2 regions of the Alteromonas naphthalenivorans genome follow, and region 1 is predicted to be linked to the other one. Evidence: predicted binding sites of a transcription regulator. Region 1 holds the regulator's gene; the other holds the start of a gene.
What was found. The regulator FliA, encoded in region 1, starts transcription of late flagellar genes. The targets are predictions, from matches to a motif close to CTAAAGNTNNNNNNNNNNNNGCCGATA.

Region 1 (4,217 bases):
TTATCTACGGGCGGCGTATTTGCTGCTGGTTCAGCACCTTGCGCTGTAGGGCCTTGTCCTGAACCATGTAATTGGTCAAGCAATGCTTCAAATTCATCGTCGGTAATTTCTTCACCGCTAGGCGCTGCCGCTTTCGGCGCAGCTACAGGCGCTGGTTCTTCTTCTTTGAATTTACCTTTACCGTGCAATTCGTCTAGCAGTGCTTCAAATTCATCGTCGGTAATATCATCACCTGAACCACCAACCGCGGGGGCTGCCGCTTTTGGTTCTGCTTTCGCAGATTTACCTGGGGCATTTGAACCATGAAGTTCATCCAGCAAGGCTTCAAATTCATCTTCAGAAATCTCGTCGATGCCGCCATCGCTACTTGCGGCAGGCGCTTCAGGTACAGGCGCTTCTTCTAACGCGAATTCTTCTTCGGCAGCGGGGACTTCAGCCGCTTCACTACTGTCACCAAAGATGTTTTCGTCTGGGGTTTCTGGGGTGCTTAACTTATGCAGCAAATCAACTAACTTTGCGTCTGCAGGAATTAGTGGTTCTTGCGCTTTAACACGCTCAAACATATCGACTACTACATCGGTGGCCTGAAGAATGGTATCCATTAATTCAGGCGTAAGAGTACGTTGTCCGTTTCGCATTACATCGAAAACGTTTTCTGCACCATGGCAAATTTCAACTAATTCGGTAAGCGACAAAAAGCCGGCGCCACCTTTTACGGTATGGTAACCACGGAAGATAGCATTCAGTAAATCTGCATCTTCAGGATTATTTTCCAGATCAACGAGCTGTTCTTGTAATTGTTCAAGGATCTCCCCAGCTTCAACTAGAAAGTCCTGTAATATATCCTCGTCAACATCAAACGCCATGCGCCCGCTCCCCTAAAAACCTAAGCTAGACAAAAGATCATCTACGTCATCTTGGCCAGATACCACATCATCGCGTTGGTCTGCATCAATAATTGGACCTTCGGCTTCGACACTATCGATCTTGTTAACTTTTTCGACTTTCGCTTCCAATGGCTTGTCTTGCTCCGCCTGTTCGGGTTCACCGAACATCGTCAGCATATTAACTAAGCTATCTTCCACTTCTTTTACGAGTTCAATCACTCTGCGAATAACTTGACCGGTAAGATCTTGATAACCTTGTGCCATTAACACTTCGGTAAGCAATGATGTAAGCTTAGCTGATTGTTTCGATCCGTCTTCTAGCAATTCGTCTAAATCTGCACATAAAACTTTGAATTCGCCCAACTCAAGTTGACGATTCATCAGTTTCTTCCATTCCGGCATAATTTTTTCGATACGGGTAGAGAGCACTTCAGCAATTGGCATACTCTCTTCAACTGCGTCCATGGTGGTATTGGCAGCTTTTTCCGTTTCTTCGATAACGTACATCAGTCGCGTTTGCGCATCAGGAATGTCATCAACGGTTAAATTTTTAATACGTTCATCGATTTGGAAGTTATTCAACGAGTCATGAAGTTGACGCGTTAATTTACCCACTTCAGCAAAGAGCTCAATGGACTCTTTCATCGAAACAGCTTCTAAGACAGCGTTCGCTGATGCGTTATCGCCCTCTTCAAGATACGCTACCAATTTTTTGGCTTCTTCGAGCGTTATGGAGACACTTTCATTTGTCGACATCCAGTAAACCTCATTTCTCTGGTGAGCGTCTGGATCAACCTAAACGTTCGAAGATTTTATCTAATTTTTCTTTCAACGTAGCGGCAGTGAAAGGTTTAACAACATAACCATTCACACCAGCTTGCGCTGCGGCAACGATTTGTTCTTTCTTCGCTTCTGCTGTCACCATAAGAACCGGTAGGTGTTTCAACTTATCGTCGGCACGTATAGCGCGTAATAAGTCGATACCTTGCATACCTGGCATATTCCAATCTGTTACAACAAAGTCAAAATCACCTTGTTGTAGCATAGGCAGCGCGGTGTTACCGTCGTCCGCTTCCTGGATATTGGCAAAACCCAAATCTTTTAGCAGGTTCTTTATGATACGTCTCATGGTAGAAAAATCGTCAACCACGAGAATTTTCATACTTTTATCCAAAATAGCCTCCAATGAGGGGTTAATTGTTATTAATTTCTATTCTTCGTCAACTTGCCACGATTTCATTCGTGATTTGAGTTTTAACATGGCCTGACTATGAATTTGACTTACTCGCGATTCACTAACATCAAGAACTTCGCCTATTTCTCTAAGATTCAGTTCTTCATCATAGTATAAAGAAAGTACAATCGCTTCCCGTTCGGGTAATGTAGTAATAGCATGTGCTAGCGCTTTTTGGAAAGCCCCTTGCATCAAATCTTCTAACGGTGCGTCGCTGCCTCGGTTTTTTTCTGTAGAAATGACATCTTCAGAAACCCCAAGGTCTTCAATCCCCACCAATTTTCCGGCATTCACTTCGTTCAGCATTTGATGATAATCTTGCATGCTAACATTCATTTTAGCTGCAATATCTACATCTCGCGCGTCTCGGCCTGTTTCACCTTCAACTTGAGAGATGGCTTCTGTGATTGCCCTACCGTTTTTATGAACGGAACGAGGAGTCCAATCACCTTTTCTTATTTCATCAAGCATGGCGCCACGAATACGAATACCTGCAAAGGTTTCGAAACTTGCCCCTTTGGAACCGTCAAAGTTTCGTGCAGCTTCTAGCAGTCCAATCATACCTGACTGGATTAAATCATCGACAAGAACACTGGCTGGTAGTCTCGCCATTAAGTGGTGTGCTATCCGCTTCACTAGCGAAGCGTGACGCTCAACTAATTGTGACTTGTCTGTTTGCTGTTGATAAGCGGCTGCTTTGCTATTCAACGCTGACTTCCTACTGCTTTATCTGCTATTAGTTGCTCAATAAAAAATTCTAAATGGCCACCCGGTTGCGCAGGTATAGGCCATGATCCTGCTTTGGCTGCTAGCTGGCTAATCGCCACTGCTGCCGGAGAACTTGGATAAGCATCTACAATTGACGTTTGCTTACGTACTGCTCGGCGTATGTTCTCGTCAAAAGGAACTGTTGCTACCAATTCTAGCGCAACATCTAAGAATCGCCCTGTTACTTTAGATAATTTGCTGAAAAGTTCCTGACCTTCTCTAACATCGCGGACCATGTTAGCGACCACTTTAAAGCGAAAGACACCGTGTTCTCGGTTAAGAATTTTAATTAATGCATAGGCATCGGTAAGTGAAGTGGGCTCATCACACACTACCACCATAATATCTTGGGAGGCTTTGGAGAAGCTTAGCACCATATCGGAAATACCCGCTGCGGTATCCACAATAAGCACATCAATGGGCGTGCGCAACTCGCTGAATGCTCTTATGAGTCCTGCATGCTGCGTTGGTGATAGCTCTGCCATTGATTGAGAACCTGATGTGGCTGGTGCTATTTTTATACCGTGAGGACCCGTAACGAGAACATCGTCCAAGGTACACTCACCAGATAATACGTGGGAGAGGTTTTTCTCTACTCGCAATCCTAGCATTACATCCACATTGGCCAGACCTAAGTCTGCATCCAATACCATTACCCGCTTTCCCTGCTTTGCCATAGCAATAGCTGTGTTTAGCGTAATATTTGTTTTACCAACGCCACCTTTACCTCCGGTGACGGCGATAACTTTGATTAATCGTGATTGCTTCATTTTTCGTAAGCTACTCGCTTGATCATCAATCATACTGCTCGTGCTGTTTTAACCACATTGTTACTAGTAGTATGATTCAAACCGTACTTTTTATAAAGCTTTGCAGCAGCAGATACTAAAGATTTTGCTTCTGCAATCTTAATGTCTTCAGGAACTTTCTGTCCATCTGTTACATAACTGACAGGTAACTGGTACTCCACCGCTGCGCTAAGCACTTCGCCTAGAGAGTAGCACTCATCAAGCTTTGTAAAGATACAACCGCTAAGTTCCACCCCTTCGTACGCATCTATAATACGTTGTAATGCAGCATATTGGGTATTCGCTTGCGCTACTAGGTATTTTTTCACTGGCTGCATTTGACCGTTATCAAATTGATTTATCTGTTTAATTAATCGACTATCTCGTTGACTAAAGCCTGCCGTATCAATTAACACTAGTCTCTTATGGCGTAATTGAAACAATAAATCTGATAATTCTTCACTACTTTGTGCTTTACGCACTGTGCAGCCAATAATTTTTCCATATGTGGCTAATTGCTCAAACGCTGCAATACGATAG
Region 2 (4,217 bases), 2.2 Mb from region 1:
GAGTCTGGGCCGTGTCTCAGTCCCAGTGTGGCTGATCTTCCTCTCAGAACAGCTAGAGATCGTTGCCTTGGTGAGCCTTTACCTCACCAACTAGCTAATCTCACTTGGGCCTCTCTTTGCGCCGGAGCCTAAGCCCCGTTTGGTCCGAAGACATTATGCGGTATTAGCAGTCGTTTCCAACTGTTATCCCCCTCGCAAAGGCAAGTTCCCAAGCATTACTCACCCGTCCGCCACTCGACATCATCTAGCAAGCTAGACATGTTTCCGTTCGACTTGCATGTGTTAGGCCTGCCGCCAGCGTTCAATCTGAGCCATGATCAAACTCTTCAATTAAATATATCGAATATGAATCGTCGTTGTGTGACACTCTTAATGAGTGCCCACACAGATTGTCTTGTTATAAATTGTTAAAGAACGTGGTGCAGAATCGCGACGCTTTCGGTCGGGACTTCTGCGCAAGGAGGACTCAGGCTACATATAGTTGCTAGCGTCTTTCTTGCTTTGCTTCTCTTCGAAGCGGATGCGCATTCTACGCGTTTCGTTTTCAGTGTCAACGTTTTTCGTAAATTTCTTTTCGAAGCGCTGTTAACTCCAAAGAGTTAATGAAAACTGCTTTTCCAGTGTTGTTACCAACTCCTTGAAGCGAGGCGCGCATTCTACATCGTTAAGTTACGATGTCAACCTAGATTTTTAACTTTTTAATCAGTCTTAATTCAAGGTTGCGCACTGTGTCTTGTGAATGCCTGAAGCCCCCTCAAAACGTGGAGCGCATTATAGATAGGTGGCGTAAAAGATCAACCGTTATTTGGCACTTATTTGCATTTAATAACACTTTCACCCTCAAACGCTTATTTTTACATCATTTAGGTGTATTCCATTGGACTTTAGGATAGTTCTTTCACATTTTATTGTTCTAATTGTTACAAATGAGTAAACTATAACCAGCCTTCATTATTATGATAATAAACACTAGAAAGGTAGGTATATGAAAGTAGGCTTTATTCAATGCACTGTTATTAGTGCTATCTTTGCAATCGCAGGATATCTGTTGTTTTCATCAGCTAGTATAGAAGCGCACGTTCCGTTAACGGTTTCAGCGTCTTTATTAATAAGCGGTATATTAACCCCGTGGCTAGCTTCACTCCTTAACAATTCCCCCTCTGAAACAGCTGCGCCCTCCACCAGCAGCACAACCACTGAAACACTCTATGTGGGTAATCTACCGTATCGTGCAAACGAATCTGCGGTTAAAGAGTATTTTGGTAGTTTTGTCGAAGTACAGTCTGTCCGACTCATGAAGGATAGAAAAACTGGCAAGCGAAAAGGTTATGGCTTTATTGAAGTGATAACTAGCGACCTTGACCCAGTAATAGCGAAGACTAACGACTCAGTGTTCCAAGAGCGAACATTAAAAGTTAGACCAGCTAAAGACAAAGTAGAACAAGTATAAATTAAAAAACCTGGGCATGACCCAGGTTTTTTTTACTCTATTCTGAAGCCGCTTGCTGTGGCATCGCGTTTAATAAGTTTTGGTTAAACGTATGGAAACGATTTATAGCTGAAACTAAATCAGGTATTTGTACATCTTTCATTTCACTAATAATACCTGCAAGCAATGTATTGTAGTCATCTCCAGCGCCTAAGGTATTCTCGGCATTTTCGAACGTAGACATCATCTTTTCTAGATACTGTGCTATTGGGCTTACTACATTACCGTATTGGTTTTCAGCCTCACCTTCTTCACTGTAGTGCTTTACGTTCTCATAAGCCTTGACCATTTCGGTTTGTGTAGTGCGGTTTAACTGCAACGCATACCCAACTAACTCTTTGTCATCGAAACCTAAATTCAACGCTTGTTCGAACGCCTTATCCATATCCCCGCTATAAAAGGTATCGGCTAAGTCTTGTGCTTCACCCACAAGGTTTGCAATAGCTGTCATTTCATCTTCGTCTATTTCACCCTTTAACGAAAAGCTGATGCCACTTCGCTCAAAGTATTCATATTGAGATGACTGCTGCGCCACAACTGAATCTGTATTCGAACTAGACGCTTCAGCATCGTCATTCGCGGGTATATATAGCGAAGCCTGACTAGCAGCACTAAACTGTCTGATACTTTCAAAGCTAAGGTTTACTTCATCCCCATCTTTGGTTCGAATGAGCAAGCTTCCTGATTTAGCATCAGATGCAGATACCGCGTTAAGCTCGCTCACACTCACTGGATTAGGATTGAAGATATTCTGTTCCAGATCATTGATGCCGCCGTCTATCATTTCGCGACTACGCGTAACACCTTCTTCAATCTCATCATTCATAAAGCCAGCGAGATCCTTTTCAGCCATAGCGAATCCACGACTTACCCCTTCACGGGCCTGACCAAACAACCCTTTCAAGGTATCATCATCCGCACCTCCATCAGCCGCACCTTGAATGACTCCGGTCACGAACCCAAGTACATTACGTGCGACTTTCTCGAAATCGAATAAGCTTTTATTTTCTTCGCCGTCATCTGACTGTTTGCTTTCATTCGGGCGCTTGCCATCAACAACCACATTTTGACTTAAGCTACCACTGAAGACCTTTAAGCCAATACTGGTTTGCGTGCTATTCACGGTGACTGTCGCTGAATGCTGCTTGGTAAACTCGGCTGCTTGTTGTAAGCCTTCCTGTTGAAGCTGCTTCTTTATAGCTTCATTCGGGTGAACCGATGCCTTTTCATCCACTTTCTGGTCGCCCATGAAAGCCTTAATTTGACTCACGTTCATAATTTGATCCTCACTATCCTCAATCAAGTTATCGGCACCAATCACGTATTGTTTAATTTTAATACGAAATTTTTGCTTCTGTGAGTTTTATCCGTTGCACATATAATATAAGGCACTACAATTCGCAGCCTTATTTAAATGATGTTCGGAGAACCACATGACAACCACCACTGCAAAAGACTATCAAGCTCAACTCGATGAGAAAGTGGATCGGTTAGGTACTCTCCTTACGCCGTTTAACGCACCGAGTCTGTCGGTGTATCCTTCAAAACCTGAAAACTACCGTATGCGAGCTGAGTTTCGTGTATGGCATGACGGTGACGATCTTTATCACATCATGTTCGATCAGGGGTCTAAAGAGAAATACCGCGTAGATACATTTCCACCAGCAAGTGAAACCATCAACAGTGCAATGCAGCAGTTAATAGAATATTTAAAGCCAAATGAACTGCTGCGCAAAAAGCTTTTCCAAATTGATTATTTAACTGGGCTATCCGGCGAACTGGTTATTAGCCTTCTTTATCACAAGCCACTTGATGATGAATGGGAAGTGCAAGCTGAACTGCTTCGCACCTTTTTAGCTACGCAATTTACCGCGGTGAGTATTATTGGGCGGGCTAGAAAGCAAAAACGCATTGTGGGTAACGATTTTATTATAGAACGTCTACCTATTAATGGCCGTGAATTCGAATTCAAACATATCGAAAACAGCTTTACTCAACCTAATGCAGAAGTGAATTGCAGCATGATTGAGTGGTCACTTGAATGCTCTGCTCCCCTAACTGGCGATTTACTCGAAATGTATTGTGGTGCAGGGAACTTCTCAATGCCATTGGCAGTTCATTTTGACAACGTGATAGGAACCGAAATAGCAAAGCCTTCGGTACAAGCGGCGCAATACAATATTGCGGCAAACCACTTAGATAACGTGAAAATTGTTAGGCTTTCTGCAGAAGAGTTTACTGAAGCAATGAATGGGGAAAGAACCTTCTCTCGTTTAGAAGGTATCAACTTAACTGAATACAATTTTACTACTGTATTGGTCGACCCACCTCGAGCAGGGTTAGACGTAGATTCACTAAAGATGATTCAAGGGTACGATAATATTATCTATATTTCTTGTAACCCTGAAACCTTAGCTGAAAACTTAAGCCTGCTTTGTGAAACTCACGAAGTAGCAAATGCGGCGCTGTTCGATCAATTCCCATTCACCCACCATATAGAAGCAGGTGTGTTACTCACCAAAAAGTAATGCTCTGTATATTGTGAATGTCGCATATTGTCAATAAATCGGCAGCACACTTAGGCTTTAAAGCTTAAGATGCGTCGGAAGATGTCTCTGATGAAAGCTTCGACATTGCGCCCAATTGCACGAAACGTAATTGGGCTTTAACCCTTTCGCCAATTTCCATCTTCAACTTAGTATCAGCTTCTAGTGCTTCTGCCCCTGCA

Region 2: the regulator FliA is predicted to act here: its motif matches at 2,795-2,821, upstream of AMBT_RS00825 (DUF5610 domain-containing protein).

Annotation. Positions count from the first base shown of each region.
Region 1 covers NC_015554.1:2,968,323-2,972,539, forward strand. The annotation lists gene AMBT_RS12985 (chemotaxis protein CheA) at 1-866, opposite strand, end outside; gene AMBT_RS12990 (protein phosphatase CheZ) at 879-1,643, opposite strand; gene cheY (chemotaxis response regulator CheY) at 1,678-2,061, opposite strand; gene AMBT_RS13000 (RNA polymerase sigma factor FliA) at 2,098-2,829, opposite strand; gene AMBT_RS13005 (MinD/ParA family protein) at 2,826-3,692, opposite strand; gene flhF (flagellar biosynthesis GTPase FlhF) at 3,689-4,217, opposite strand, start outside.
Region 2 covers NC_015554.1:188,213-192,429, reverse strand. The annotation lists rRNA gene AMBT_RS00835 (16S ribosomal RNA) at 1-333, opposite strand, end outside; gene AMBT_RS00830 (RNA recognition motif domain-containing protein) at 986-1,450, shown strand; gene AMBT_RS00825 (DUF5610 domain-containing protein) at 1,488-2,765, opposite strand; gene trmA (tRNA (uridine(54)-C5)-methyltransferase TrmA) at 2,923-4,017, shown strand; gene fabR (HTH-type transcriptional repressor FabR) at 4,082-4,217, opposite strand, start outside.